2 linked regions of the Planctopirus limnophila DSM 3776 genome follow. The protein of the gene in region 2 binds, or shares a complex with, the protein of the main gene of each other region. Links are inferred from orthologs where the notes say so. Each region holds a gene or a part of one and is shown on either strand. Other genes may lie near its edges.

Region 1 (16,317 bases), 2.2 Mb from region 2 along the record:
CTCCGCGTGAAGTTGATCTGACTAGATTGCAATCAAAACCAGGGAGTGAGTTTGTTGGAGTTTCGTTCGTTTCGAAACCATGATGTCCCCGTGATAGCCGAACTATGGAATAGTGCGGAGCTGGGTCGTGGTGCGGTAATCATGCACGGAACGGACGAGCTCGACTTTTTCGTGCTCTCGCAGCCTCACTTTGACCGGCATGGCTTGATCCTGGCGTTTGTGGATGGTCAGCCGGCTGGCTTTGTCCATGCCGGATTTGGTGTCGGCAGCAATCGCGCCTCGGTCGATTCGACGACAGGTGTGATCTGTGCTCTGGTCGTTCACCCGGCTTTTCGTGGGCGCGGCATTGGACGAGCATTGGTTCAACAGGCGGAAGGTTATCTTCTCTCGCATGGTGCCCAGGTTTTACTGGCCGGGCCGGCAGACCCTTTCAATCCTTACTGGAGTGGTCTGTATGGCGGCAGCGAAGCCTCTGGATTTCTGGAATCAGATGTTCTCGCGAAGCCGTTCTTTACATCCCTCGGTTATCGTCCGCAGAGCATGATCGGGGTGTTCCAGCGAGTAATTGGTCAGCGAGATCCAATCAATGTGCGGCTGATGCGTGTCCGCCGATCGACGGAATTGCGATTGCTGGATGATCCTGTCCCGCGCGACTTCTGGACGCTTACCAATCGAGGTCGTCTCGAAACGGCCAGGCTGGGACTGGTCCTCAAAAAACAGGATCTACCCGTCGGCTGGGTGACCATCTGTGGGCTCGATATGTATTCGAGCAAATGGCAACAGCGGGCGATTGGTCTGCATGGGATTCATGTGGCTCCTGAACATCGCCGGCAAGGCTATGGACAGGCTCTGTTATGCGATGTCAGCAAACAACTCAAAGATGACCAGGTCGACCTGATGGAGGCTCACGCCAACATGGAAGACCCGGCTGCGATGGCTGTGCTGATTTCGAGTGGCTTTCAGTTAATTGATACGGGAATCGTCTATCGCAAAGCCTGAGTTTTTCGACGGCTACTTCCTTCGACTCATGGGGGCCGGACTCATCATGGTGATGGCCTGGATGAGTCTGACTCGGCGGGTGGCTGGGGTTGAGTCTTCGAACCCCCAGCGATTTTCGGATTTTCGGATTTTCGTATTTTCGGTACGAACTGGGGGTTCGCGAAGACGCTCAACCCCAGCCACGCCATACCAAGGAACGCCGTTGAATATTGGAATCCGTATAACAGGTAATCACTTCGCCTCGATGGGCCGTGTCATGACTGGAAAGAGTTGTGCCGTAATCAGCTTCTGATTGGAACCGAGGCCTTGAATCAATTGCGGTGCCCAGTTTTCAATCAGTTGACGGTCTGTAACGGAAAGATCGTCGGCATTTCGTTCACCAATCCCTTCGGGCCATCGAAGCGGATCGCCAATCAGCTGCATCTGCTGGAGCTTTTCGATGCTCCTGGGATTCGCAAAGTCGGTGTAGCCATAGCTCGTTCGATAACGCAGAATTTCCCGCCAATTGACGAAGAGATGGGTAATGCCTGCTTGTGCCAGGCGCGCCCGAATCTCATCGGCGGTACGCCACTGGCCGTCTGGGTGAGTACACCACTCTTCCAGTAAACATACATCGAAGACGGTGTTGTATCTCAAATCGAAACGTGCATCGAAGATTTCTGCCTCTCCGACCATGAGGACGCGAATGTCTTGGGGAAGTGCACCCTCCTCAATAGCCTGATTGATGGCGGCGATCTCGGGGCAAGTGGTTCTCGCAGTGAAATCGCTGGCCGCAGAGAGTTTGGTCAGCCATGAGTTGTAGTTACCGACGGGGCCGGTGTTGATCGAGAAATTGAAGACTGCCGATGCCCCTAGCAGGACCATCAGGGATTGCCTGACTGCATGGGGGACACTCTGAGAAAAGCGCGTTAGCCCTGCAGCCGAGATCAGGCAGAGCAGAGGGAGCATTGGTGCCCAGAAGCGGTCAATCCGGTGTGTGAACAACCACCAGGTGGCATAGAACCATGCCAGAAACAAGAGAGCCAGGAGGAGAACGCCTGGGGAATCCTCGGGTTGTTCATGATTTTTTTTGCGAGCGGCAGGCAAAATCCAGCAGAGAGGTAAGCCCAGCAGAATGAGGCCACTTTGCCAATCACTGCGGGCCAGGATGTCGTAAACATCGGTAACAAACGAAAGGGGCGAATAATGGGGTGGGGCATGCCCACGCCTCCATTTTTCATTGAGTGCCGCATTCCAGTCGAGGCCACCAAAGACAGAGTAGAGCAGGGGATAAACGGGGTTCCCGGTTTGCCAGAAGTTTTTAATCAGCCAGGGGCCAGCAAAGACGAGCACGCCGGCAGAAAAGACCAGTGGCCAGACCCACCATGTGCTGCGTGACCTGGCTGATGGATTTTCACTCGCAGAGCTGTCGGTCTTATGGAAACGTGGAAACCGAATGATCGTTGCCAGGCCGATGGGGATGACCACGAAGAGGAGTGCCGGGTATTTGCAGCCAAAAGCAGCACCGGCAGACAACCCGGAGATCCACCACCAGAAATTGGCATGCGCTGCTGATGATGCGGAATGACTCACTTCCGGGAGATTCAAGGATCGTCCATAGATAGCAGCAAGGAAAGCAGCGAGCAGATAGCACGAAAAGGCTTCTTCGACATAGGCAATGGTCGATAGCCGGTACGTCCAGGGAATCGTGATCCAGATCCAGGCTGATAGAAGAGCGGCCTGCGGAAACCACTTCTCACAAAGAGACCATAATCCCAGAGCCGTCAGCGGTCCGAAGAAAGCGAGCGTGAGTGTGGCGACATAGCTTCCTGCCAGCCAGTCATTCATCAACACCATGGCGGCCAGTGACAGCATCTCGGTAAGAAACGGAAAACTTGTGTAGACGTTATGTGGCAAGAACTCGATGTGACCCTTGAGGAAGTATTCTTTGGGCCCGCCGAGATGATACTCCTTCACATCAAAGTCGGTGGTGGGCGATAAGCCACCCAGCCAGATCGTCCATAGAAATAGCAGTGCCGAGACCCAACCCAACAGCGTCCAGAGATCGCGGGAATGCCAGGCATTAGCGATCGATAACCACGCCAGTTGGCCTAACCGAAGTGCGGGCTGAGCTAAACCCACGAAGGTACCGGCACTTCCGACGACCAGCCAGGCCACCAGCAGGATGGTCGATAACTGCCCCATCAGCCCCACAATCAGCACGAAAGTCGAAGTCGTGGCGAGCCCCAGAGCGCCGGAGAAGAACAGCAGATTCCCCGTTTGAAAGCGACTTTCGTTATTCGCAAGGGTTACCTGATTGATCGATTCCTGCTTTGCAAAGACATCCGCTTTGAATAGACGACTCGATCCCAGGATCAGCAGCCAGCCCCAGCCAGCCGAACCAATGATGAGAGCCGCAGAAACCAGCGAGTAGCCGATGCGTTCAAACAGATAGAAGAATCCATGTGGCAATCGTGATTCAAACTCGGGATCGACGAGATCCATCAGTTGGAAAGGGACCAGCGACCAGTAATCGAGCCGGGAAACGTTGCCATTGTTCGGCAAACCCGTCCAGTAGAAGAAAATGGTTGCCAACACCAGCCAGAGACAGGCGATTACCCAGCGAACTGTTCGAGATAAGTCTGGTGTGTGTGGAGCTTCAAGACTCGATGAGTGTGAAGCAGCCGGAGGAGGAGGTTTTTGTGAACCTGAGCGTTTTCGACTCATGGGCCGCTTTCTTATGGGCCGCTTTACTGAAATCTCAGTCGTGGGATCAATCGGGTCATGGAGGGATCATGACATGCTGCTGCCGAGAGTGCGATCGAACGGGCTGCCAAATGCGTTGAGGCTGTTGATCACATGACCAAAGCCCCCGAAAATCATCAGGCAATCACATCGTGAACCACATGTCCAAAGACATCGGTCAGCCGCATGTCCCGCCCACCAAAACGAACCGTTAACCTCGTATGGTCAATTCCCATGAGCCAGAGCATGGTGGCATGCAGGTCATGAATCTCCAGTTTTTTGTCGATGGCGTAATAGCCATATTCATCAGTCTGGCCATAGCTCATGCCTCCCTTCACACCACCGCCAGCCATCCAGACGGTGTAGCCAAAGGGATTGTGATCACGGCCGTCGGCACCCTGGGCCTGAGGAGTTCTGCCAAACTCACCGGCGAAGACAACCAGAGTCTGGTCAAGAAGGCCACGACTTTTCAGATCCGTCAGGAGAGCTGCAATCGGTTGATCAACCGCTTTACAGTTCAATTCGTGACCATTTTTGAGACCACCATGCTGATCCCAGCGATCGACACCCACGCCGGGGCAAGTCAGTTCGATAAATCGCACACCTGATTCGACGAGCCTGCGGGCCAGAAGACATTGCCTTGCATAAACGCGCGTTGGAGCAAAATCGGAATCGAGACCATAAAGTTTTTGAGTGGCTTCCGATTCGGTGGCCAGATCCACCAGTTGAGGAACAGTGGTTTGCATGCGAAAGGCCAGTTCGTAGTTGGCAATGGCCGATTCGAGAGCATCTGGCCTCCCTGCGCGATTGGAAGCGGCCTGGTCGAGTTGCTTGAGCAGATCGAGCTTTCTTTTTTGTGCTGCAAGTGGCCCGGGAGCAGGTTCCAGATCCGAGATGGGCATCTTTTGTGATTTAAGAATTGACCCCTGATGGGTGGCCGGCAAAAAGCCATTGTGGAAGCAATCGACACCACCGGGAGGGATGAGGCCGCCATTGAGTACGAGAAATCCTGGCAGGTTCTGGCATTCTGTTCCCAGGCCATACGAAACCCAGGCACCCATGCTGGGACGGCCCTGCAGTCCGTGGCCTGTATGGAGAAAGTAATTGGCATTGGTATGTTCAGAGAAGGCGGAGGTCATCGAGCGGATGACACACAGATCGTCGGCCTTCGAGGCAATGTGAGGAATCAGCGAACTGAAAGGTAAGCCACTTTCGCCATGCTGAGTGAACTCCCAAGGCGACTTCATGATCTTGCCGTTGTTATCGAATTGCGTGGCCTGAACTTTCATCTTCATGGGTTCGCCATGCTCTTTGGTGAGCCTGGGCTTGGGATCGAACAGATCCATCTGAGATGGGCCACCATCCATATACAGAAAGATGATGTTTTTTGCTTTGGGGGCATGATGAGTCGCAGGCAGAACCGGTGCGCCGGCAACATCAGCATAGCCTCGTTCTGCAGCCAGGCCCGCCAGTGCCACGCCACCAAAACCACAGGCCAATTGCGACAGATATTCACGGCGATTTGTGGGAGATGACTGAAAATTCAAGCAATGTGTCATGGCGGGAGAATCCGGCGGGTGAACCACGAAGGGCGGGGCAATGCACCCATTGATTCCAACACATCGAACCGCAAGATGCCAGAGGAAACTGGAAGCCGTCCCCGGCGAACCGGGGTCGGCACACTTGAGGTTCACTTGGGGGCTTACGCTTTGCTGGCAGGCAACTGAGCAATCCACTGCTGCAATGAAGTCACGCTCGGTTCAGGCGATTCCTGAATCGATTCCAGGGCCTGCACCACGGCAATACAACCGGGCAGCGTGGTGACGCAGGGGATGCCATTCATGACAGCGGCAGCACGAATGCGGCCTTCGTCAGAACGGGCACCCTTTCCACTGGGTGTATTAAAGACAAGTTGAACCTGGTTATTCGCCATGTAATCGAGCAGGTTCGGGCGACCTTCCTGCAATTTACGAACTGTCTCGACTTCGATCCCTGCTTCGCGCAGAACACGCGAAGTCCCTGAGGTTGCCAGAATCTTGAAGCCCATATCAATCAGCCGCCGGGCACTGCTGATGATGTGCTCTTTGTGTCGGCCGGCGAGACTGATAAAGACGGCTCCGCTCGAAGGGAGCTTATTCCCGGCACCCAGTTGAGACCGGGCATAAGCAGCTGGGAATGTCGAGTCGATGCCCATGACTTCGCCGGTCGATTTCATCTCGGGCCCGAGGATGATATCGACACCAGCAAAGCGAGTGAACGGGAAGACGCTCTCTTTGACCGAAACGTAAGGCGGCACAACCTCCTTAGTGAAGCCCAGCTCCTTCAAGGTTTTGCCAACCATGATCTTGGCTGCCAGCTTCGGCAAGGGGACGTTCGTGGCTTTGCTCACGAAAGGCGAGGTGCGGCTCGCCCGCGGATTGACTTCAAGAACATAGACGACGGGCTCGCCACCCTGGTGTTTGACGGCGAACTGGATATTCATCAGGCCGCGTACCTGCAGCTCTTTGGCCAGTGCATAAGTGGCCGTTTTGATTTCATCGACAATGGCGTCGGGGAGGGAATAAGGCGGCAGCACACAGGCCGAATCGCCTGAGTGAACGCCCGCTTCTTCGATATGCTCCATGACCCCGCCCACCACTGTGATTTCACCATCAGAAATGGCATCGACATCGACTTCGACCGCGTCTTCGAGGAACTTATCGATGAGCACTGGACGATCGGGTGAAACATTGACGGCTTCTGTCATGTATTCGCGCACCATGCGCTCGTCGTAACAGATCTGCATGGCCCGGCCACCCAGCACAAAGCTGGGGCGGACGAGGACGGGATAACCAATTTCACTGGCAATCTGCACAGCGCGAGCGGCATCGGTCGCCATGCCGTTGGGTGGCTGGTGCAATCCCAGCTTGTCGAGAATTCCCTTGAAGATCTCGCGATCTTCCGCGGCATCAATCATTGAGGGACTTGTGCCGATGATCTTCACGCCCGCTTGTTCAAGACCACGGGCCAGGTTGAGGGGTGTCTGCCCACCGAATTGAACAATCACGCCATCGGGCTGAAGGCGATCGCAAATATTCAGCACGTCTTCCGTCGTGAGTGGTTCAAAGAAGAGCAGATCGGAAGTGTCATAATCAGTCGAGACCGTTTCCGGATTGGAATTGACCATAACCGATTCAATACCCAGTTCGCGAAGTGCGAACGAGGCCTGGCAGCAGCAGTAATCGAATTCGATCCCCTGGCCAATCCGGTTCGGGCCGCCACCTAAAATGATGACTCGCTGACGACCATCGGTGCGGGGGCCCGGGGCTTCGTCTTCCGATTCGTAGGTCGAGTAGTAATAAGGCGTATAAGCTTCGAATTCCGCAGCACAGGTATCGACCTGCTTAAACGTGGGAAGAATGCCCCGCCGCTTGCGTTCGCGCCGGACTTCCATATCCGAGACATCGAGCCAGTCGCCAATCTGCTTGTCGGAGAAGCCGTAGCGTTTGACTTCTCGCAGCAGTTCATCACTGACCTGGTCAAGTCGCTCATGACAGCGCAGGCGGTCTTCCATCCGGACAATGTCGCGAATGTTTTCAAGAAACCATGGGTCGATCTTGGTGAGATCGTGGATTTCGGAGTTGCTCAGACCGGCCTTCATCGCATAACGGAGATAAAAGATCCGCATGTCGTTGGGAGTGGCGAGCTTGCCTTCGATCTCTTCGATAGTGGGGCGGTGATCGGAATCCCAAAGATCTTTCTTGCCGCCACCTAAGCCGAAGTGGCCAATTTCCAGCCCGCGCAGCGCCTTCTGCAGTGATTCTTTGAAAGTACGGCCAATGGCCATCGTTTCGCCGACTGACTTCATCTGCACGGTGAGTTCAGGATCGGCTTCGGGAAATTTTTCGAATGTCCAGCGGGGAACCTTGGTGACGACATAATCAATCGTCGGTTCAAAGCAGGCGAGCGTTTCCCGGGTAATGTCATTGGGGATTTCATCAAGTGTGAAGCCGACGGCGAGCTTCGCAGCAATTTTGGCAATCGGGAAACCCGTCGCCTTCGAAGCCAGTGCACTGGAGCGACTGACGCGCGGATTCATTTCCACCACGACCATACGGCCGGTCTGTGGATGAATGGCGAACTGGACATTCGAGCCACCGGTCTCCACGCCAATTTCCCGCATGACGGCAATCGTGGCATCACGCATGCGCTGATATTCACGGTCGGTCAGTGTCTGAGCAGGTGCGACGGTGATCGAATCGCCGGTATGCACACCCATCGGGTCGAGGTTCTCGATGGAGCAGATAATGACGACGTTGTCGGCCTTATCCCGCATCACTTCCATCTCGTACTCTTTCCAGCCAATGATCGATTCCTCAAGGAGGACTTCATTGATCGGAGAGAGTTCAATCCCTTTGCGAACCTTCTCTTCGAATTCTTCGCGATTGTAAGCGATACCACCACCCATGCCGCCGAGAGTAAAACTGGCGCGAATGATAATGGGGAGGCCGATTTCTTTGAGAACGTCGCGGGCCTCTTCCATCGAGTTGACGATCCGGCTGCGACAGACATCGAGCCCGATCTTCTGCATCGCTTCCTTGAAGAGTTGGCGATCTTCGGCCTTTTCAATGACGTCCGCGCGAGCCCCAATCATCTCGCAGTTGTATTTTTCGAGAATGCCCCGGCGAAACAGTTCCATACCGGTATTCAGACCCGTCTGACCGCCCAGCGTCGGCAAGATCGCATCGGGACGTTCGTTCTCGATGATTTTCGCGACATACTGCCAGTGAATCGGCTCGATGTAGGTGGAATCAGCCGTATTCGGGTCCGTCATGATTGTGGCGGGGTTGGAATTGACGAGGACCACCTCGTATCCACACTCGCGCAAGGCTTTGCAGGCCTGAGTCCCTGAATAATCGAATTCACATGCCTGCCCGATGACAATAGGGCCCGAACCAATAATGAGTATCTTCTTGAGGTCGTCGCGGCGGGGCACGGCTGTGAAATCTCCCTAAGACGGTCAGCAATCAGCGAAAACAATTGACAGTTCTACTCTTACGGCTGAAGTTGCTGCCTCGAACCAATCGGCGCAAAACTTCCCAAGCGTACCAAGCCCTCATGGAGAATCAAGGAAGCGAGACCGACTGGTCAATGTCTCGGGTAAATGGTCAATTCGGTTTGGCGAAATCCCCGCAGAATACTGGCGACTCATGAAAGCGGATCGAGAGCTTTCGCTGCCGGAATAAATCTGGTTCGATAGTGATTCTTGGGAAGCGAAGTGAGCAGACATTTTCTGCAGGAGCAAATCTGATGATGGGAACGATGGTGTCGCCTTTGTATTCGATGGTCATCGAAAAGGCTTTGCGAGTCGCGGCGGTCGCACATCATGGTCAATTGCGGAAGGCGACCAATGTTCCGTACTTATCCCATCTGGCGGGGGTGGCTTTGATTCTGCAAAGAGCGGGATTCGCCGACGATGAATTGATTGCCGCTGCGATTCTGCATGACATTGTCGAAGATACCGAGGTGACCATCGCTGACCTCGAAAAACAGTTTTCACCGGCGGTGATTCAGGCCGTCATCGCTTCGACTGAGGAAAAGGAAGACCCAACAGGAGCGGCGATTCCCTGGAGAGTGCGCAAAGAAAAGCATCTCGCGCAGATGCGCATGGCCTCACATGCGGCCAGGGCCATTACTCTAGCCGACAAGCTGCACAATCTGGGGGCCACCTGGTTCGACCTGCAGGAAAACCCCCGGGCCCTGGAAAAGTTCAGCGCGACGCCTGCGGAATGGCTCTGGTACCACCGCGAGATGGTGACAGCGGCCAGTGGGATTGATAGCGACCTGCAAATCCTGTCGTCCGCCTGCCGGCAGATGATTCACCAGATTCAGGAGTTTATTGATCCTCAGCCGCCTGAGACATCTCCCAGTTGAGTCGATCCATCTGGGCTCTCCGCCACGCTCGCAGAGTTGACCTTCGACTGCCGAGATTGCATTGTATGGCAACAAGTATTTCCGCACGCAAAATCAAACTTTAACTTCTGGTAGATCTTTTATGGGCATGTTCTCACTCAGCGACGTTCAGGCAGCGATTCGGGAACAGGGAGTCGATGGCTGGTTGTTGTACGATTTTCGCAAGTCAAACGTACTGGCCGAACGTGTGCTGGGGCTGGATAAAAAAACCAGCCGTCGCTGGGCCTATTTTATCCCTAAAGAAGGGACTCCTCGAAAACTGGTACATCGCATCGAAACGGGTGTGCTCGACGCATTACCTGGCGACAAAAGGATCTATCTTAAGTGGAGTGAGTTCGAAGAGGGGATGGCGGCCCTGGTAGCTGGCAGCAAAAAAATCGCCATGGAATACGCTCCCCGGAATGGTAACCCGTACATTTCGCGCGTGGATGGCGGGACAATTGAGCTGATCCGGTCTTTTGGCGTGGAAGTTGTTTCTTCGGGAGATCTCATTCAGTTGTTTGAATCGGTCTGGGATGACGAGCAGATTGCCATGCATCTGGAGGCGTCCAAAGTCACTGATGCCGCGTATGTCGTGGCGTGGAAGACGATCGCCAACGATATCAATAGCCAGGGTCACTCAGATGAACTGCGAGTCCAGCGGGCGATTCTGGATCACTTCGAGGCTCATGGAGTCACCACCTACAGCCCGCCGATTGTGGGTGTGAATGCCCATAGTGGTGACCCGCATTTTGAAACAGGTTCACTACCCGACACGATCATTCGCGAAGGCGATTTCGTACTGGTCGACTTGTGGGGCAAGCTCGACAAGCCCAGGGCAGTCTATAGCGACTTAACTCGTACGGGTTATGTGGGGACGAGTGTTCCCGAGAAGTACACCAAGGTTTTTCACGTCGTGGCTGCTGCCCGCGATGCCGCCATCCAGTATGTGGTGGATGCTTTTGCTGCAGGCCGGCGAGTTGAAGGTTATGAAGTCGATGATGCCTGCCGCGAAGTGATCGAAAAGGCAGGCTACGGGCCTTACTATGTCCATCGGACAGGGCATAACATTGGCCAGGAAGTTCATGGGAATGGTGCCCATATCGATAACCTAGAGACGCATGAAACCCGAGCCTTGATTCCCCGGACATGCTTCTCGATTGAGCCCGGAATCTATCTGGAAGAGTTCGGTGTTCGCAGCGAAGTCGATGTGCTGATTCACCCGAATGGACGTGTAGAAGTGACTGGTGGCGCACTTCAGACAGAGATTGTGCCGATTCTCGCTCAATGAGTTCCAGGGAAGATCTCGTGGCTGGCGAGTGATCTCTCCAACGGATGGTTGACGCCATGCGGTCGATACCTGCATGCTGGCGTGCATTCGTTTGAAATCGGTACTCATCCAGAGGGGATCCCCCGGAAAATGTCGGGCGGTCATGTTGTCATTACCATTGATGGGCCAGCAGGGACCGGCAAGAGCACAGCCGCTCGAAAGTTGGCTCAATTGCTTGGTTTTTCATTTCTGGACACGGGCGCGATGTATCGAGCCATTGCCTGGGGATGCCTGCAGCAGGGAATGGATCTGACTCGTCACGATCTGGTGACCAACTTTGCTCGCCAGGCCGACCTGCAGATCGAAGATCAAACCATCCGTCTGAATGGACAGGATGTAACGCAGGCCATTCGCTTGCCACAAGTTACGTTAGTCGCTTCTCAAGTGGCAGCCATCGAAGGTGTGCGCGAGCAAATGGTGGCACTGCAACGGCGTGCTGCGGAGGGGCAGAATATCGTCACTGAGGGACGAGACCAGGGAACCATCGTTTTCCCCGAGGCTCCCTGCAAGTTTTTTCTGACGGCATCTCCGTTAGAACGTGCCAAACGGCGTGAAGCTCAGCTTCGCAGTTCCGGGCAAACTGTGCCGCTTGAAGAGATCCTTGAGCAACAACAACTGCGCGATGAACGTGATGAGAACCGGACCATCGCTCCATTACGTCCAGCGATTGATGCGACTATCGTGGATACGACTTCAACATCTCTCGAAGAAGTGATTGATTATCTTCAACGAGTCGTCATCACAAAGATTTCTTCACCCAGGACCACAGCCTGATTCCTCCATCGATAGAAATGAGCTTTTTGATGCCGAAGATTCTGATCATCGCCGGTGATTTCGTCGAAGATTACGAGTTGATGGTTCCCTACCAGATGCTGCAGCTTCTGGGCTGTGAGGTCGATGTCGTCTGCCCTGATCGACGCGCTGGTGATTTCATCAAAACCGCGATTCACGATTTTGAAGGGGATCAGACCTATAGCGAAAAGCCAGGACATCGATTCACTTTAAATGCCGAACTTGATGAGGCAGCCACTCAGCAATCAACTTATGACGGTCTCTATCTCCCCGGCGGCCGCTCTCCTGAGTACCTGCGGCTTGATCAGCGAGTGCTCGATCTGGTGAAGCATTTCTTTGAAGCAGCCAAGCCAGTGGCTGCCATTTGCCATGGTATTCAGATATTAACCGCCGCCAGAGTGATGAGCGGCCGTCGCTGTACCGCCTATCCCGCCTGTGGCCCGGAGATCACATTGGCGCAAGGGCAATATGTCGCCACGCCCGTCAATGAAGCCTATGTCGAAGGCAACCTGGTCACAGCTCCTGCCTGGCCGGCCCATGCTGCCTTGATCGGTGAGTTCGCGAAACTGCTGGGGATTACCATCAGCCATTCGAAGGCTTAATGATCTCGATCGAAACTCAGTTGTCATGCTCTATTTATTTCGCTGCATGTGGCAAGATCGGTAGTGCTCCGAAATCGTGCTGGTGATCGGCAGGTCGATTCTCAAATTCTCGCTGGGGCTTGTAGTAGAACTTGAGTTGGTGCTTTTGAATGGCGGCATCGGGCAAAGGACTCCCTGTGCGTAGTGGCTGTGAATCGGTCTGCAGACGGAAGTCCTGACGAGCAATATCGACCCAGCCGGGGTTATCGCCAGTTTGAAGAACTCCCAGTTCGTGAATCTCTCCTTTACCTGTCGAATGGGTTTTTCGCCAGTCCTTCTTCAACCAGTTGTGATAAAGGTTGACTGTCCCATTCCCATCGAAAATCGCGAGTGATCGACCGGGTGCCGTCGTCCAGACGATGTTATTGCGGCAATCCACACTTTCCTGCATCGACGAAAGTCGAAAGAGGACTGTGGTGGCGGGACGTTCGGAGATGACAGTGTTGTTATAGAAGTACAGCGTCCCCATGCGGTATTGATCGAGGCGGCCGCTATCACCGCCATAATGGACGACCTGATTATTTCCTCGATCGTTCTGCTTGATCAGGATGTTGCCGAAGACGAAGGTTTCACGATAGTTGGCCTCTGGTAGTGTGGGCTCTTTCCAGTGACCATCCACCAGATCGAGCATGCGGTTGCCCCCTTCGATCCAGTTGTATCTCACCACGAGACCTGCGGAGCGGTCCTTTAAGTTATTCCCCAGGCAGCCCTCTCTTAATGGGCCGAACTGATTGAACTGAAAGGTGATCCCCTCGGAAGAGGTGTAGTTGTTATGTTCAAGGATGCTCCCTTCAATGCCGTTGCCATAGATCGCACATTTTTCTACGAGAATGCGGCGTGTCTGGGGCGAGGTAAAGAATCCATTACCACTGTCATGCAGCACACAATTGGAAATCGTGATGTCTTCACCCTTTTCGATGAAAATGCTGGCCGCGTTTTCCGGGTAGGGGGTGACACCTTCTCGTCCTTTGAACTGAAAAGGGGGACGGGCACTGCGAACTTCGAGGTTAGCAATGGTGATATGGGCGGGTGTGAGATCGGCTGGCCGATTTGCCCCCCCGATCTTGATGATCCCCCGGCCTTCACTCCAGAAGTTCAACGATGAACGAGTGAGTGCATCTCGCCCATCAATCACGGGTCTTTGGCCACTGCTATTGGCAATCCCCATAACCACAATCGGTTGATCTGTCGTTCCTCGTCGGCAGATGACCCACTTGGAACGATATGGCTCCGGGCGGGCATGAATCAGTACTTTGTCGCCAGGTTCGAGCGATTCCCAGGGGACTTCTTCCAGTTCTTTAAGTGGGGACTGGGGGCCGACAACGTAATCTTTGGCACTGGCATGGGGCGAAAAGACCGTGATCGCAGAAAATAATATCGACCACAGAAAGACCACAGACATCGACCGGATCCAGTGACGACTTGCACTCTGTGGCCAAAAAGCAGGCCAAAACGCGGGCCATGCAGCGTAGCGATTGATCAACGGAAGGTCACTCATGAAGTTGCTCTCGTCAGCGGAGTTGTCGATCTGTGATTGTCCCGGCCACTGTAACTTTGCCATCCCGGGAGAGCTATAGGGTGGTTCGATCGGACGGAATCTGCGCAGAATAGAATCTGAAAGGTGCGGGAGTCGGGTCATTCGAATTCAATAATTCAGAACATGAAGGTTCTCCATGAAACCTCAATGGTGGTTGATCATCGGTGCCATGATTTGCGGGACGAGTGTCGGCACGGGAGCGTTTGCCGCTCATTCCCTGACCGATCATTTTGCCGTTGTCTACGCAGGGCAGACGCGTGAGGTAGCGGGGGAAGTGATTCCACTGGCACGCAAGTATCTTCAGGATTTTAAGACTGGTGCGGAGTACCAGATGTTCCACGGCCTGGCCCTGCTGGCTGTCGGCATCTGGGCCCTGGTCAAGCAGCAGAGTGGCCAAACGGCTTCTCGATTGCTGAACTGGGCAGGATGGATGTTCCTGGTGGGTGTAATCCTCTTTTCAGGGAGCTTGTATACACTCACTCTTTCAGGAGTTCGTGTCCTGGGTGCCGTAACACCTCTCGGTGGAGTCGCATTTCTGGCTGGCTGGGCATTTCTCGCTGTGGCAGCGTTTGCTGATCAGAGAAGTTCGATTACTGAAAAGTCAGCTGCAAGTTGAAGCAAGCCATGGATTTACAACTTGTTCATAATTTTGAATGCATTCGATATATTGTATCTAGGAGCCGATAACGTGCAGCAAAACCCTCAAATTGCATCGTCACATCCAAAAGTCGATGCGTTTTACCTGGATGATCGTTTCAACAATCAATGATTGTGCTATCATTAGCTGCAGGATCCACGGGCCGGGTCAGTGCGAATTGCCACTATGATGGAACAGGAAAGGCCCTTTATGTCCTTCTCGCTGCCCAATGAGGGTACGTCACGTCCCCTTTGGACAAATCCGGAAGTCTTTGATCGCATTGCAGAGCGATTACGAATTCTGGCGCATCCCCATCGACTGCGGATGGTGGAAATGCTGCTCGCTGGCAAATATTCCGTCGGAGAGTTGGCCGAGTCTTGCTCGATTCCGAGCCATATGGCTTCCGAACATCTGCGACTCATGCAGCATTGCGGTCTTCTAGGGAGCGAGAAAGAGGGTCGGTATACTTACTACCGTATTGCCGAGCCGAATCTGCAAAGACTGCTTTCCTGCCTAAAGGATCAGCAATTTGGACTCGATGAACCGGGAATGGTCAGCCATAACCCAGTGTCTGTCACATCTAATTCTGTTGAGTCAGAATCCCCAGATGCAACCGATGGTCTGAAATGTTCGAAAGATGCGGTCGCATCCAATGGTGAGAGTCAATACATTGAAAAGCTGCATACTCCGACAGAATTGAACGGGTAGACCGTTTCATTAATTGTCGTTTTGGCTGTTAAACTGCTCTTCAAATTGGCCATGAAATCAAATCTCCAAATCGAGAAAAGAATCTGGTTTTCGTCCAATCCCTACGGCATTCTGAATGTCAGTTCGCGTTGCTCAGTTAGAGGCGTTGAGTTATTCAGGATACTTCGATGCCAGACAATCCTCATTCATCCGACCATGGGGTGGCTGCTACTGTGGACAGGCTAGATTCCACGGCTAGCTCTAGGTCACCGACGTGGTTGTGGCAAACAACGGGGGCTTTGGTCGGCGCAATTCCTGGACAACTTCTGTTATTTCTCCCAGTGAATCAACGAATTGCTTTGTCTATTGCCGGCGCATTGATTGGGCTTATGGCTTTCTATGAAGGGATTGGTCTGCTCAGATTGCTTGCACTGTCGTTATTTCCTTTGCTTGGCAATGGAGCGGTTGTGGTCCTCGATGAAGTTGGTGTCGAGCAAAAAAAAGTGAGCGTCAGGAGACAGGAAACGCGTTCGAAATCTGGATTACGACCGTTGAAGGGATTGGCAGACCATGGCTGGTGCTGTTCGCTATGGTGATTGCAGCCTTGATCGCAGGCGGCATCGGATGGATTGACTCCTTGAGCATCAAAGAGGGAAAAGCTGGTTGGATATTACCCTACGATAACTCCAGGGTAGATCTTGGAACACAGATCGCTTATCTGGCTTACTCAACAAGTGCGCTGGCGGGGTTTGGCGCCGTGACTTTGTTTTCCCCCAGATATCGTCGCATCCTTGGTTTTGCCACATTGGTCGCCATGATCTTTGCCTCAATTATCGCAATTGCGAGCATCAGAGAATTGGCGAAGTTTATCGATTTTGTGACCCTATTCATGATCATGGGAATGTTTGCGACGTTGATGGGGATCCTGCTTATCACTCTGTTTCCGACTCCAAATGAAGACCAATTGGAGAATCAGTGAGTGTGCAATGAGGGAGCGGCGTATTCCTTGAGCAAGAATACGAGCTTGATTCCAAACTTC
Region 2 (15,326 bases):
CCTCGTGTCAAAGAATCGGAATGGATGCATCATGACGGACAGGAACTCGTCAATCGGTTTCTGGAAGTGGTGACACTTCAGAAAGTCATCAGCAGCCTGCTGGTGGATGGATTAGCGATCATTCTGGCGACAATTGTCGGTATGACATTGATGGCGTTCTATCATCCGTTTCTTCTCGGTTATGACCTTGTCCTGATTGTGCTGTTGTCGATCATCATTTTGACAATGGGGCGCGGAGGGGTGCGAACTTCCATCGAAGAATCCAACAATAAATACATGGCACTAGCCTGGTTCGAAGAACTGGTTCGCGTCCCCGCAATCTTCCGTACTCCTGATGGTGCTGCTCTGGCTTGGCAACGAAGCGATGCGCTATGCACACGTTATCTCAATGCGAGGCAAAGTCACTTTACGATTGTTCTCAGGCAATACATTGCTCTAGCGATACTCCAGGCTGTGGCAGCAACCGCCCTGCTGGGTCTGGGTGGTTATCTCGTACTTCGAGAACAATTGACACTCGGCCAACTGGTTGCTGCCGAACTGATCGTCGCCACTATTGTGGGTTCGTTTCTGAAACTGGGCAAGCACCTTGAAGAGTGGTTCGATCTCATGGCAGCGGTGAATAAACTGGGCCATCTGTTCGACCTGCCTGTGACCCAGCAAAGAGGGGTCTTGTTGCCCGAATCACGCAAACCGATCGCTCTCGATATGCGAAATGTTTCGTGGGGCCATTCGCCCGGTGTCGGTCATTGGATGACTCCCCATTTGACATGTGCTGTGACTCCGGGTTCATCGCTGGCCATTCTGGATAATCAGCCGGAGCATCGGTCAAAAATTCTCTCGGCCCTGGCAGGTGAGGCCTACGAATTCGAGGGAATCATCGAGCTCGATGGTTTACCACTGAATGATCTTCGTAAAGATCTTGTCAGATCACAGGTGGCTTTCGTCCAGATGCCTGAGATTCTGTCTGCTTCCATTGCCACCAACGTCCATTTGCATCGACCCGACGTCAGTGATCAGACCGTCAAGCGACGACTCGAAGATGTCGCACTCATGGCTCGAATTGAAACCTTACACGGTGGTATCCATACCGAACTATCGGCCAAAGGCGACCCGCTTTCTTCAACAGAGCAGATGCAACTGATGCTCGCACGAGCCATGGCAGGCTCTCCGCGTCTGCTTCTGATTGACGGATGGCTGGATGGCTTGCCCGACCACTTGCGGCAGCGTTTACTGGGCGTCCTCTTTGCGCCAGACAGAACGTGGACCACGATCATCGCCACCTCCCGGCCCGATATTGCCGCGCTGTGCGACCAGACCATCGAGATGGACAGTGCCGAATCTCGACCTTTGGAAGCACCTCGTCAACCATCCTTACCTGCGACCTAGAATGCCAGATCGAGCTTCATTTCCAGATAAGAAGTTCCAGATGTCCTGACTGAATAACGGACCAGACCTGCATCACGAACATCATCCACGATTCGCTCGGAAGGAGTGAAACATGGCTTCCACACAAATCAGTACCACACCCCAAGGCACAATTGTGCCCGCTGGTGGGCATCATGATCAGCATGACACTACCCTGGGGCTATGGAACGTCGGCGAAACGTGGCAAGCCCAGAACTTTCCGGCACTCCAACTGGCCCAGCCGATCAGTACGATTCGCTGGATCTCGACAGCACTATTGTGGGCGTTGCCCATCAGTCTGATTGTCATGATGTTCGCCCCCTGGCAGCAATCCGTTGTCGGTTCCGGGCGAGTGATCACTTATGATCCCAATCATCGCCTGCAGGAAATCGATGCTCCCATCGGAGGTCGCATCACGAATATTCGTGCCGAGCTGGTGGAAGGGGCGATCGTCAAAAAAGGCGAAGTCCTCATGGATATTGAGGTCATCGACTCGGCTTTGATTTTTCGCCTCGAAGAACAGTTCATGGCCACTCAGCGTAAACTCGAGACCGAAAAGACCATTGCCATTGCCTACGAACAACAGGTTCAAGCGTTTGAAGCCATTCGCAACCAGACGGAACTTGCCCAGGATGAATTCATTAAAATGGCTGGGCAGAAGTTGCTTGCTGAGCAGCAGAACCTGAAAGCAGCGACCGCCGCCTATGAGCAGGCCGAGAAGGATCGCATTCGACGCATTCAGCTCTTTGAACAGAAGGTGGAATCTCGATACGAAGTCGAAATTGCTGAGCGAAAAGCTCAAGAGGAACAGGCGAAACTGGCACAGGCCAATGCTTATGTTGAAGCAGCGAAGAGCGAGCTGTCGGCTAAAGAGGCCGAGCGACTTTACAAGATTCGTGAGGCGATCACCAAGATTGACTCAGCACGGGCCGTTTATCAGAAGTCGTTGGGAGATATCGCCAGTACCGAGAAGGAGATCGCCGATATCCAAGCTAAACAAAAGTTGCAAGTACAGTCGGTGGTAGCCCCGATTGATGGGTATGTCCTGCGACTGACAAACTTTCAGGGAGGAAAAATTATTTCGGCAGGCACGCCGCTTTTGGAACTCGTTCCATTAACAGCAGATCGCGCTGTCGAGATCAAGGTCGATGGAAACGATGCACCGCTGGTCGCCTCACTTTCTAAAGATGGCCAGCATCGCAAAGTCAGACTGCAATTTGAAGGCTGGCCTGCGGTTCAATTTTCCGGCTGGCCTTCAGTCGCAGTCGGTACCTTCGGTGGTGTTGTCGCTGTCGTCGATTCGATGGATGATGGAATTGGTAAATTTCGAGTGCTGGTATTGCCTGATCCGGATGAAACAAGGCCGTGGCCCACAGCCAATGTCTTGAGGCAAGGGATTCGGGCCAGAGCCTGGGTGTTGCTGGATCGGGTCACGATCGGGCAGGAACTCTGGAGACAACTCAACGGATTCCCACCCGCTATTCAACTGGATGATTATAAGAGTTCAACGGACGACAAACTTCTTCGAGGGAAAAAATGACGCGATCCGGACAAGCATGGATGCTTGTTGGTTGCCTGGTGATAGCCGGATGCTCAACCGCTCGTACAAGTGTGGTTCGCTCCATCTCACCAGCATCGTCGTCGGTCGAGAAATCGACCGTCGCCAATCACAAGATCTCCGAAGAAAACACCACCGGCAAAGAGACCAGTTCTCGATACACAACCAACAAAACTGCCTTCCCACCTGAAATTCCAGAAGATCCGGTGCCTGCGGAAGAGACCTCATCCACGATTCAACTTGCCAATTCTGAAGTGCTGGATGCAGAACCTGCAGGTGCAACGGCTGCTGAGCAGACCGCTGCTTTACAGGGAGCATCGTCCCCACCAGGTCAAGTCAGCACACCTCCCGCCGGTGGAGGCGATGAGTTTATGGAGGGATCCTTGCTCCCCGGAAAGATCCGCCAGGAGATTCCTCCCAGCCCCGGGAATGCCGATGAGATTCCTATCGTAGGTGATGAGCGAGTCAGTCCACCCCTGGTACTCAACAGTGTCATCGACTCGGTCTACATGTCGTTTCCTCTTTTAAGGAATGCACTTTATGGCCGCAATATTGCCAATGGAGCCAATCTCGCTGCCCAGGGAGCTTTCGACCTCAAGCTGAATGCTGATTTGAATAACCAGCCCCTGGGTTACTACCAGACGTATCGGAATGGTGTCGATATTGCCCAGCCCGTGCTCCAGAATGGTGGAGAAGTGATTGCCGGGTATCGCGCGGGTCGTGGTAACTTTGAACCATGGTACGGAAATCGCGAAACCAACGATGGGGGCGAGTTCATGGCTGGCCTGGCGATCCCACTTTTGCAGAACCGTGCGATTGATAAACGCCGCGCTGAACTCTGGATTACTCAGGTTGGTCAATCAAAAGTCGAACCAGAGATTAAAACCCAGCTCCTGCAATTTATTCGTGATAGTACAATTGCCTATTGGGAATGGGTGGCCGCAGGGCAGGGGCTGCGAGTGGCTCGTGAGCTGCAGGCACTGGCACTGGATCGAGATCAACAGATCCGCGCGACAGTCCAGGAAGGTGATCGTCCCGAATCAGACATTATTGATAACCAGCGTTTAATTGTTGCCAGACAGGTCAAGCTGATTGAAGCGGAACAAAAGCTTCAAAGCTCGGCCGTCAAGCTCTCACTCTATTTGAGAGATGCTGCTGGCAATCCCTTTATCCCTTCCAACAGCATGCTGCCTGCGAGGTTTCCAACTCCGATGCTGGTGACACCCGAGGTACTGGAAGCCGATATTGCCTTCGCTACCTCTCGCCGGCCGGAATTGCTGGCACTCGATTTCGACCGTCAGCAATTGTCTATCGAGTTATTAAAGGCACAGAACGAACTGTTACCCACATTGGGTGCCCATGTCCTGGCCAAAAAAGATGTCGGCGGGCCAACCAGCTCGATCAATGATAAAGGTCCCTTCCAGGGAGAAGCCGGCTTGCAGTTTACCGTTCCTCTGCAACGTCGAAACGCCAACGGCAAAATCATGATGGTCGAAGGGAAGCTGGCTCAGAATATGGCCAAACGCCAATTCACGGCTGATAAAATTTCCGTCGAAGTTCGCACTGCCGTCATTGCCCTGGAAAATGCCTATCGTGCCATTGGTCAGGCCAGTGCTTCTGTCCGTCTCAACGAAGAGATGCAACGATTTGAAACCATTCGATTAAATGAGGGCGCGAGCGATCTCTTGAGATTGAACCTGCGCGAGCAGGCCACCTTTGATGCTCGTGTTCAGGAAGTTCTCGCCCTGCTAGGTTACTTCGCCGCAGAGGCTGACTATAAGGCCGCAACTGCGGCTGAACTCCCCGAAGAAATCCTGGTTCCCGCCAACTAATGAGTCAACAAAGCCCCCCATAGTCGAATTAAAAGGTTCCCGATTTGATGGCAGGGGGATTTTGCGAACCTGCCGCGCCACCTGCCTCTGGAACATCTAAACCGGCTCCTTTAAGCAGTGCCGCCGCATGAGTGGCCAACTGTGTTTCAGGATAATCAGTGACCATCTTTGATAATTGTTCACCCAGCTTTTCCTTAAGCTGGGGCTTGGCATTGGCCAGCTGTCGCTCAATATTCTGAATCTGCTTAAGCGCAGCCAGCCCAGATTTCACCTGGGGATCTTTCGGCAGATCTTTCTTTAACTTGGCAGCACCATCTGAAAGCGGGTAGCCCTTAAAAGTATCGTTCAATTTGAGCAGTAGCTCATAAGCCTTGAACTTGTTGCCCGCTTCGGCGGAAGCCAATGCTTCGTTTTCTAATTCCTGCCGCTCGGCATCGACCACTGCGAGCATTTTTTCTGCCACCGATTTGACCTCAGGGCGATTGGAAAGGGCCGCCTTTTTCAGTGGCTGGGCAACACCGCCGTAAGCACCAAATTCAACCTGTTGCCACAGAGGAATCATTTCCGGTGGGACTTCCGCACGTTCGACTTTCCATGTGGCACCCTGGGCGAGTCCCTTGATGGCATCGCTGTAGTCGTCGTAAGGCAAGCTCTCAATTTTCCCAGCAGCGCTGATTCCGCGAATCTGGCGAATGTTCTGCAGGCTGATTTCTCCCACGGAACTGCTGGCGAATTCTTTTTCAAAGCTGCGATCCGTATCGACGATGATCGGCCAGTTGATTTTTACCTGCTGAGCATATCGCTCGACTTCCGCTCGCTGTGTTCCAGAGTTCACTGCGATGAAGACAACAGGCAGCTTTTCATTCGATTTAGCAGCCGAAAGGATATCGGGCCAGGCGGCCCGACATTTGGGGCAGGTTTCTTCGAAGAACACCAGATAAACTGCTTTCCCACGAAGCTGTTCGTAGCTCAATGGCTGTGAATTGACCCACTGACCCGGATTTTTAGGCAAGGGGGGCTGGGCCAGAGCCTTACGAGAATCAGCCACCAGCAGAACGAATACGAAGGCCAACAGCACACCGGTCCAACCGGCCTTACTGGTCATGTTTTTTGCGATCATCGACGGACTCACTCACACCTGTGGACACGGAAGGACATCAACAGTCGCGTTCTTTGCGGCATCTACAACATACGGACATCTCGCCCGATTCATCGACAGCCATTGATCCAACAACGACCTCTGTATCATTTCGTTGCCCGGTGAACATCGCAAACACAATTCTCAAAAACCATCCATTTCGCAAAGACTCGGCATGTGAGTCACTTGCGGAGATCTCAGGCAGCAGTTGTGATGCTGTTACCGTATCAAGCTGAGAATCCCGGATACTCGTGCTGGTCAGTTCTGGAAAGAATACAGCAGCAAGCTCACGGCACTCAGCATCAGCAGCACTCAAGGAATCAACTCGATGTCGAATGAATACACCCAGCGTCTCAAAACGTTAGGGATCGAACTGCCACAACCACCAGTGGCCATTGCCTCTTACATCCCGGTCACGATCACACACCAGATGGCGATCACCAGCGGTCAGTTACCCATGGCAAATGGCCAGGTGCTGCATACTGGCAAAGTAGGCTCAGAAGTTTCTATCGAAGATGCCGCCAAAGCCGCCCGGCAATGTGCACTGAATGCACTTTCCCACCTGCAAAAAGCACTTAGCTCGATTGATCGCATTGAGCGGATACTGAAAATTGACGGATTTGTGCAATCGGCGCCAGGTTTCAGTTCTCAACCTGCAGTGGTGAATGGTGCTTCCGACCTGATGCTCGAAATCTTTGGAGAAGCCGGCAGACACACCCGAGTCGCTGTCGGAGTGAGCGAACTTCCTTTGAATGCGGCTGTCGAAGTCGCAGTCTGGGTTTCCATCAAGCCAGAGTAACTTCTCGGCGAGTAATAACCGCCAATGAACAACGCGTGTGACTCAACGTCATCCTGAGTCACACGCGTTGGAAATTTATCATCAGCAGTCGAAAGGGGACTGCTCCGCCATGAGGGATATGATTTACTCGTCACCAGCCGACAACCATGGCGCAAGTGGCTCAGTGGCATCCACCACTTCATGCGGCTGAAAGTAGATCGCGATTTCCTTCGCGGCCGCTTCGGGGCCATCACTTCCATGAACAAGGTTCATCTGCCGACTCGTCCCATAATCGCCACGAATGGTTCCCGGGGCGGCATCGCGACCATTGGTCGGGCCCATCATGCCTCGAACAACACTAATCGCTGACTTGCCTTCAAGAACCAAAGCCACTGTCGGGCCAGCAGTAATGAAGCTTTCGAGCATGGGATAAAATGGCTTCTGGACATGTTCGGCATAGTGCCTCTTGGCCAGTTCCGGGGTAACCTGAATCAGCTTCAGAGCTGCAATGCGTAGGCCCTTCTGCTCAAAACGAGTGAGAATCGGCCCTGCAAGGCGTCGGGCAACAGCATCTGGCTTCAGCAGGACAAGAGTACGTTCCGTAGGCATTTCTTTCGAATCCCAAAGACTAAAGAATGTGAGTTAAAGACAAGTCAATTTTTCCAGCAACTATGTGTGAATCGATAGGCCAAACCAGCGTATCGATCGTCAGGTGTTCTCTGCGAGCAGTCATTGTTCCCGCTGCTTCCTGAGCTGGCACTATGCAGAGTCAAGCCTTCATTTTCTCGACCGACAGATCCATCAGGCTGCAAAACTCTTCGAAAAGATACGCACTGTCATGTGGCCCCGCAGCAGCTTCAGGATGATACTGCACACTGAAAGCGGGTTGATCGGTCAGTCGCATCCCCTCGATTGTCTGATCATTCAGATTCCGGTGAGTGACCTCGATATTCGCTGGCAAAGTCAAAGCATCGATCGCAAAACCGTGATTCTGCGAGGTAATCTCGACTTTCGAGTTCCGCAGATTCATCACTGGCTGGTTCGCACCGCGATGACCGAATTTCAGTTTATAGGTTCTCGCTCCAGCAGCCAGCCCGAGGAGTTGATGTCCCAGGCAAATGCCAAAGATGGGGAGTTTACCCAGCAATTCGCGAATTGTCCGAATCGCATAAGTCAGCGGCTCAGGATCACCAGGGCCATTCGACAAGAAGACACCATCCGGCTGCAATGCCAGAATTTCTGCTGCCGTGGAAGTCCCCGGGACAACCGTCACACGACAACCAACCTGGGTCAGATGTCGCAGGATATTCCACTTCATGCCGTAATCAATTGCGACGACGTGATAGCGGGTGGGTTGGGAATCCTGCGGAGCCAACGTCGCGAAATTACCCAGCCTTTCAGTCCAGGCAAAACTCGCAGCGGGCATGACCTCCTGAACAAGATCCTGACCAACAATGCTGGGGGCAGCCTGGGCTTTGGCAATAAGCGACTGTGGATCGAGATCGACAGTCGAAAGCACACCCGTGACTGATCCCTGGCTGCGTAAGCGGCGAACCAGCGAGCGGGTATCGATCCCTTCGAGGCCAATAACTCCGGCTTTGCGGAGATAATCATCCAGAGAAAGCTCTGAACGAAAGTTACTCGGGGCTCGGCACAATTCCCGAACCACAAAAGCTCTCAGACGAGGACCATTGCTTTCCACATCTTCGAAGTTGATGCCGTAGTTCCCGATTAGCGGGTAGGTCATCGTCACGATCTGACCGCAATAGGAGGGGTCCGTCAGAATCTCGCCATAACCTGTCATGCTTGTGTTAAAAACCACTTCGCCAGTGACCTCACCCGAGGCACCGAACGCAGAGCCAAAAAAAACAGATCCGTCTGCCAATGCCAGACAAGCTGAAGACTTAGCCTCTTGGGACATCAGACAGCGCCTCACCTTTCCTGGAAAGCCTTAAAAAATGGCTTTGATCAAGTTCAAGACATCACACAGATTCCAAGCGTTATCAAAGCGTATCGCGATCATGAATGTAAAAAAAGGAACCGCAGTGTTTTCACTACGGTTCCTCTCATTTTGTCGAGCCTTTGAAGTAAGCAAAACCTCAAGTCTCAATGTATCTGACCCATCACATCCAGGATCATCCCCGGACTGGAAGCACCTTAGGCGTTCTCTTCCTGTGACAGCACGAAGTTCTTGAAGCGGATTCGGTCACGCTCGCCATCTCCAATGCTGGAGAAGAGTTCAGCCATAATGCGGTGGAAATGCTTCTGGCGCACACTGTAGAAATTGTGCTTACCATCGCGACGGGCTTCAATCAGACCGGCTACTCGAAGTAAAGCCAGATGATGGCTGACTGCTGGCTGGCTCTGACCCAGGCGCTCGCAGAGGGCAGTCACATGCAATTCCTGATCTTTCATCAGATACATCAGGATACGCAGGCGAGTTTCATCGGCCAACAGCTTAAAGACCTGAACGAGGTCTTTCTCAAGCTGAGTCGACAGATCGGGGAAGGATGAACCTTTTTCGACCAAAGGTTCGGCAACGTTCGAAATCATTATATTCGCTCTCTACTTAAAAGGACCATGACTGAGTGACGCCGATCCATTCGGCGGGTGAAATCAGTCAGGTCAAAATTTTACTATTCCAAATCCATCAGCACCCAGAGTTAACTTGGTGCCTGGAATCAAACACATCGATCAAAAAACCAGAACCACAATCTCAGTTTTCACACCGATTTCGATGAACCCACACAACAATTTATATTGATCTGTTGAGCTCACCTGCAGCAATTCAGCAAGTCTGTTCAAACTTATTCAGCATTTCCTGAGACCATTGCCTTACAGTTGCTCAAAACACTTGCAAGGATTTAGCGATTTCAGATTATCCCATTACATGAAATCTGCCAAACGAACATCAGTATTCCTAAATATGTCGCATGACTGATTGTTTCTCCAACGTATTTTGCAACCTGGAGGACAGTCCGTCAACAACACTCTCGCCACAACAAGCATTTCTCCCAAAAGTGGTAGAAATGTAAATCTCTGTCGTGATTGATGTTAAAACACCTTCATAAACGATCACTGAATTTGTGACAGATCATCTTTTCTGTTCCGACATCGAACTTTAACAGCAGATTGTGTGCCACACATGTGGACACTCTGTTGTGTGGATATGTTCGCTGCCTGTTATGATGCCCTTCTCATGGTCTTTTCACGAGGTTTTTCTTCCCCGGTGGAGCACGTCAGCGATGACAAATATGCCTGAAAAGAAAGCATTCTGCAGCTTACACGGGCTGAATGCAGTCATCACCGGGAGTTCATCCGGTATTGGAAAGGCAATTGCTTTGGAACTTTCTCAAGCAGGGGCCACCGTCGGCTTGCACACCCGAAAGTCGATCAATTCACTTGAGCAAATCCGAAAGACAATCCACTCGCAAGGAGGAACAACGCATATTTTTCAGGCAGACCTGCGGAACAACGATGCGGCCGAAACCTTGGCCGAACAGGCATGGTCAGAAATGGGATCTATTGATATCTGGATCAATAATGCCGGCGTGGATCTCCTCACGACCGAAGAAGCTCGCCTCCCGCCAGTCAATAAACTTGATCTTTTGCACTCCGTTGATGTGCGCGCTACTTACCAGCTTTCCCGCGAGATCGCCACGCGTATGAAATCACGGGGCAGGGGCTGCATTATCAACATCGGCTGGGATCAGGCAGATCGCGGTATGGAGGGAGAAAGCGGTGAACTTTTCGCAGCAGCCAAGAATGCTGTCATGGGTTTTACCCGCTCGATGGCAGTCAGTTTTGCCCCTGAAGTCCGTTTGAATTGTGTCGCTCCGGGATGGATAAAAACCGCCTGGGGAGTGACTGCCAGCCCCGTTTGGCAGGAGCGGGTCATTCGTGAAACTCCCCTGAAACGATGGGGATTGCCAGAGGATATTGCCCGTGCTGTCCGATTTCTGGTCAGCGAGGAAGCCTCTTTTATCACGGGACAAGTGATAAACGTCAACGGCGGGGCCATCCGCTGATACAATTGTTAATCTCAAATTCAGAATCTGCCGAGTTGAATTCGTTTGAACATCTTTTGGAATGACGTGACTTCGTCTTGGAAAAACCTCGTCCACGATTGCTGTTCATCACTGGCAAACTGGCAGAGCATTCGCTTCGTCAGACGCTCATTCCCCTTTCTAAAAAAGCCAATTTTGAATTCGAGATTTGCGTGTTGGGGATCACGGTCGCCGCACTGATGACGACACCATGGATTCTGCGAAAACTCAAAGAATCGCATCTTGAATCTGGTGCATTCGATCAGGCGATCCTTCCGGGATCCGTCGAGGGGGAGTTAAACCCATTGAATGAGTTTCTGGGTTTCCCGGCCATCCGCGGCCCAAAAGATCTTTTCGACCTGCCCGAGTTCTTTGGACACGATCAGAAGTCACCGCCAGATCTCACGCAACATGCAATTGAGATACTGGCGGAGATTAATCATGCCCCCCGACTCTCCCTGGATCAGATTCTGAGGCAAGCGGAGTCTTATCGCGAAGCAGGTGCTGACGTGATTGATCTCGGTTGTCTTCCCGGTGTGGCCTGGCCCAACCTTGAAGCAACGATTCGATCACTGCAAAACCACGGGTTACGACTGTCGATCGACAGTTTCTCACAAGACGAAGTTCTGCGGGCTGTCGCCTCAGGAGTCAAACTGGTCTTAAGTGCCAATTCATCGAATCGCGATTGGGCACAATCCACCGGGGCTGAATTTGTCCTGGTTCCTGATCATCCTCAGAATCTGGAGACGCTGATCACCACGCGCGAGGCATTTGTCAGTTCAGGGACTCCTTTTCGGCTCGACCCCATTCTGGAACCCATCGGATTTGGATTTGGAGAATCCATCAGTCGCTATCGGCAAACACGCCAGCAGTTCCCCGCTGATAAAATGATGATGGGGGTGGGGAACCTGACAGAGATGACCGAAGTGGACAGTTCGGGTGTCAACTTTCTTCTGGCAGCCTTATGTACCGAGTGGCGGATTGAAAGCATCCTGACAACCGAAGTGATCAACTGGAGTCGATCTTCCATTCGGGAGTTTGAGATTGCCCGGCGGCTGACTCATTTCGCAATTGAACAACAACGGGTGCCCAAGCATCTGGGCGGAAGCCTTGTTCTTCTGCGGGACCCTAAACTGAAAGAGCAGGGCGAAGCAGGCCTGGCTCATTTAAGGCAGCTGGTCACAGACCCGAACTTTCGCATTTTTGCCGAGCGGGGTGAGATCCACCTATTTAATCGTGATGGGTACTGGCATGGGAATGACCCATACGAAGTCTATGATCGGATGATCGCCTGTGTGGGAACTTTGACTGCCGAACATGCCTTTTACCTTGGCTATGAACTCTGCAAAGCCAAGACCGCATTAACACTTGGTAAACATTACCAGCAGGATCAATCTCTCCGCTGGGGATTTCTCACCGAACCCGAAATCAGTGCCACAGAACGTCGTAAGCAAGAACGGCGTCAGCAGCAGGATCGATCTCAGGACATGACCTTAGAAAATCAAAGACAGGAGGAACGTCCTGCATGATCCCCCCTGTTGTCATTCCCTTGTCTGCGGAAATGCACCCCCAATTCGTGACCCATCGACTGGCTTCACTCGATGCACTGTGCGTACTCGAAAGTGCTGTTCAACACGCCCATCTGGGCAGGTACTCGTATGTCATGGCCGATCCCTGGTTCTTAAGCGATGAGTACAACGTTCAACCCTCGACAGATCCTTTGAGCCCCATCGCCAAGGTAATGAAGAATCTGCCCTTCGAGCGTCAGCCGGAACTCCCACCTTTTCAGGGTGGCTTTGCCGGAGTGCTTTCTTATGAAGCTGGCCGGGCATTTGACCGCATGCCGTCAGCCAGACATCGCGACTTTCTCATCCCGGATTTCTCGATGAGTTTTTACGATGTCGTTTTTGCCTGGGATCATATTGAGAATCGAGGTTGGTTGATCTCTCAAGGCTGGCCCGAAATCAAACCGGCTGCTCGTGCAACAAGAGCGACAGCGCGGGCCCGACAATTTATGAATTTGCTTGAGCAGAAGGTCACTGATCTAACTCCCCAGATTCCTCCAAAGGGAGACATAAGCTATCGCTCTTTGGAAAGCCTCTCTGCACCGTCGTTTGCATTAGCTGGACACGACAACATCTGGAGTAACTTTCGCAGGGAGGATTATCTTCAGGCTGTAGATCGTGTGATCGAGTACATCCGGGCCGGCGACATCTTTCAGGCCAACCTGACCCAGCGTCTATTGACTCCACAAACCATACCCAGCCTGCAGATCTGGGAGAGGCTCCGTCAGCACAATCCCTCGCCATTCATGGCATTCTGGCAAAGGCCCAAATGGTCGTTATTGAGTGCTTCTCCTGAACGATTTCTCAAGATCGAAAAGCAAAGCGTTGAGACACGCCCCATCAAGGGGACACGCCGGAGGCAAGGTGCTGAAGCGGATTTATTTCTACGCGACGAATTGCGAGAAAGCCGCAAAGATGTAGCCGAGAATGTGATGATTGTGGATCTGCTGAGGAACGATCTCTCACGGGTTTGTCGTGCTGGAAGTGTGAACGTTCCTGCATTATGCGAAGTGGAAACCTATCGGACAGTTCAACATCTCGTGAGTGTTGTCACGGGAGAACTCTCCGAGCCTTTTGACTCCTGGGACGCCTTGCGGGCCTGTTTTCCCGGCGGTTCGATCACGGGGGCACCGAAAGTTCGAGCGACGGAAATCATTGCTGAACTGGAACCCACCACACGAGGCCCTTACACAGGAACATTGTTCTACATGACCCCCGATCTCTGGTGCGACAGCAGTATTCTCATTCGCACATTCATCGCGAGCGAGGGCTGGCTGCAATTGGGAGTCGGGGGTGGCATTGTCGTCAATTCCGACCCGGTTCAAGAGTTCGAGGAGACATTAACCAAAGCCTCCGGAATGCTTGCGGCTCTGACTCGCCCCCATTCGAGCGAGTAAAGACCTATTTGCGCCGAATTGTTCCTTCTGTAGGGCAAGAGATGCTATTTTCGTGATGCCACGTTGACCACCATAGATCGCCGATCGACCACGCCTGATAAGTGCCACATGCTGCTGATCATCGACAATTATGACAGCTTCGTTCAAAACGTCGCCCGCTATCTGGTCGAGCTTGGCCAGAACGTTCGTGTCGTCAGAAATGATGTCCTTTCGATCCAGCAGATCATCGAACTGGCCCCGTCTGCCATTGTCATCTCTCCTGGCCCATGCTCACCTACAGAAGCGGGGATTTCTCTGGAAGTTATCAAACGGCTATCAGGGAAGATTCCCATACTCGGCATCTGTCTGGGGCACCAGGCGATTGGTGCCGCTTTTGGCGGCAAAGTCGTGCGGGCACATCGTCCCCTCCATGGAGAAGCATCAAGCGTCACTCATCATGGCCACGCTCTGTTCCATGGTCTGCCAGAAACTTTTCAAGCTGGCCGCTATCACTCACTGGTGATTGATCATCATGATTTACCAGACGAACTGGAGCCTTTGGCATGGACTCTCGACGCACCTCACGATACCCCCGTGCTCATGGCCGTTGGCCACCGAACCCATGCCACTTTTGGCATGCAATTTCATCCGGAATCGATACTGACACAAGGTGGCCACCGATTATTGTCCAACTTCCTAAGCCTGGCCAAACTCCCATCGTCAAATCATCTTGCCGAATCAAAAGTTGAGTCCCAACCACCGGAAACAGGCAATTCCGTGGCAGGCAGAGCGGCTGTCTTCTGGTGAAAAATGCTTCTGATCGATCCTTCTCAAGATCGTTTCATCGTAAAAGAAACACCATTGGGCGGTCGTCAAACTCTACCTAGATCTCCAATTCTACTTATGCGCCAAAGCGCCCTTAAAGAGAGCAAAACTCAGTCTCCGTCGAGTTCTCTCGACTTTCTCTTCACCGAAGAAACTTCCTGACGTCGGCAACTTTTTCATGAGGCAAGGTTGAGTGGTTGCAGTGCGAATGCTGCAAATCGGATTTGTCTTCGGAGCCGCCCACTCATGCTCTCTTCATGTCTGCACTGTTCGAGCCAGGATTCACAATCCCACTTCTGTTCCAACCCAATCGTGGCCTTCCAGAAGGGCCTGCGATCGATGGGACTGGTTCTGCTGATCTTCATCACAACACAATCGGCCTGGGCACAGTATCCACAGGGAGGACATCCACAGGGAGGGCAGGGAAGTGTGTGGCTGGGCAGCTATAACACAGCACTCCAGGAAGCCAGCCGCACAAACAAACCTGTGCTGCTGCATTTCTCAGCCACCTGGTGCGGGCCATGCCAACAGATGGAGCGGGGTGTCTTTCCTCATCCTCAAGTTCAACAGCTTTTGCGCACTTCTGTGGCTGCTGTGAAAGTTGACTCCGATCAGAATCCACAACTCGTTCAACAGTATGGCGTCCGGGGGTTACCTGCCGATGTCATGATCGATCCTCGAAATGGCAAGGTTCTCCTGCATTCCGAGAACTATCTCGATGTCGGAGCTTACACTTCGATGATTGGCGGAGTGGCTCAAAAATACTCGATGAGCCTGGCCCAGGCTGCACCTGCCCAACGAATG

What was found.
Region 1: the proteins of carA (region 2) and carB are in contact, whole or in part, in a solved structure (PDB 1KEE), measured with the Escherichia coli proteins. The link is inferred for Planctopirus limnophila DSM 3776 from one-to-one orthologs.

What each region holds. Positions count from the first base shown.
Region 1 is NC_014148.1:406,202-422,518, reverse strand. Bases 5,226-9,062 are described here. They hold carB (carbamoyl-phosphate synthase large subunit), read right to left. Parts: upstream 8,699-9,062; coding sequence 5,426-8,698; downstream 5,226-5,425. Other genes in these bases: PLIM_RS22245 (HD domain-containing protein), read left to right, coding at 9,013-9,062; PLIM_RS01725 (DUF1501 domain-containing protein), read right to left, coding at 5,226-5,282. Outside these bases: PLIM_RS01735 (GNAT family N-acetyltransferase), read left to right, coding at 142-999; PLIM_RS01730 (ArnT family glycosyltransferase), read right to left, coding at 1,231-3,705; more of PLIM_RS01725, read right to left, coding at 3,861-5,225; more of PLIM_RS22245, read left to right, coding at 9,063-9,636; PLIM_RS01710 (M24 family metallopeptidase), read left to right, coding at 9,764-10,945; cmk ((d)CMP kinase), read left to right, coding at 11,075-11,758; PLIM_RS01700 (DJ-1/PfpI family protein), read left to right, coding at 11,788-12,378; PLIM_RS01695 (right-handed parallel beta-helix repeat-containing protein), read right to left, coding at 12,413-13,819; PLIM_RS01690 (DUF423 domain-containing protein), read left to right, coding at 14,091-14,570; PLIM_RS23530 (ArsR/SmtB family transcription factor), read left to right, coding at 14,802-15,299; PLIM_RS23965 (hypothetical protein), read left to right, coding at 15,467-15,874; PLIM_RS01675 (hypothetical protein), read left to right, coding at 15,868-16,257. UniProt on the Escherichia coli protein: Large subunit of the glutamine-dependent carbamoyl phosphate synthetase (CPSase).
Region 2 is NC_014148.1:2,626,781-2,642,106, forward strand. What follows is about bases 6,556-9,401. They hold carA (glutamine-hydrolyzing carbamoyl-phosphate synthase small subunit), read right to left. Parts: upstream 8,632-9,401; coding sequence 7,480-8,631; downstream 6,556-7,479. Other genes in these bases: PLIM_RS10485 (RidA family protein), read left to right, coding at 6,556-6,731; ndk (nucleoside-diphosphate kinase), read right to left, coding at 6,855-7,319; PLIM_RS10500 (ArsR/SmtB family transcription factor), read right to left, coding at 8,868-9,263. Also shown: PLIM_RS10465 (ATP-binding cassette domain-containing protein), read left to right, coding at 1-1,386; PLIM_RS10470 (HlyD family secretion protein), read left to right, coding at 1,499-2,944; PLIM_RS10475 (TolC family protein), read left to right, coding at 2,941-4,794; PLIM_RS10480 (TlpA family protein disulfide reductase), read right to left, coding at 4,823-5,899; more of PLIM_RS10485, read left to right, coding at 6,261-6,555; PLIM_RS10505 (SDR family NAD(P)-dependent oxidoreductase), read left to right, coding at 9,956-10,738; PLIM_RS10510 (DUF6513 domain-containing protein), read left to right, coding at 10,816-12,285; PLIM_RS10515 (anthranilate synthase component I family protein), read left to right, coding at 12,282-13,718; PLIM_RS10520 (anthranilate synthase component II), read left to right, coding at 13,827-14,504; PLIM_RS10525 (thioredoxin family protein), read left to right, coding at 14,862-15,326. UniProt on the Escherichia coli protein: Small subunit of the glutamine-dependent carbamoyl phosphate synthetase (CPSase).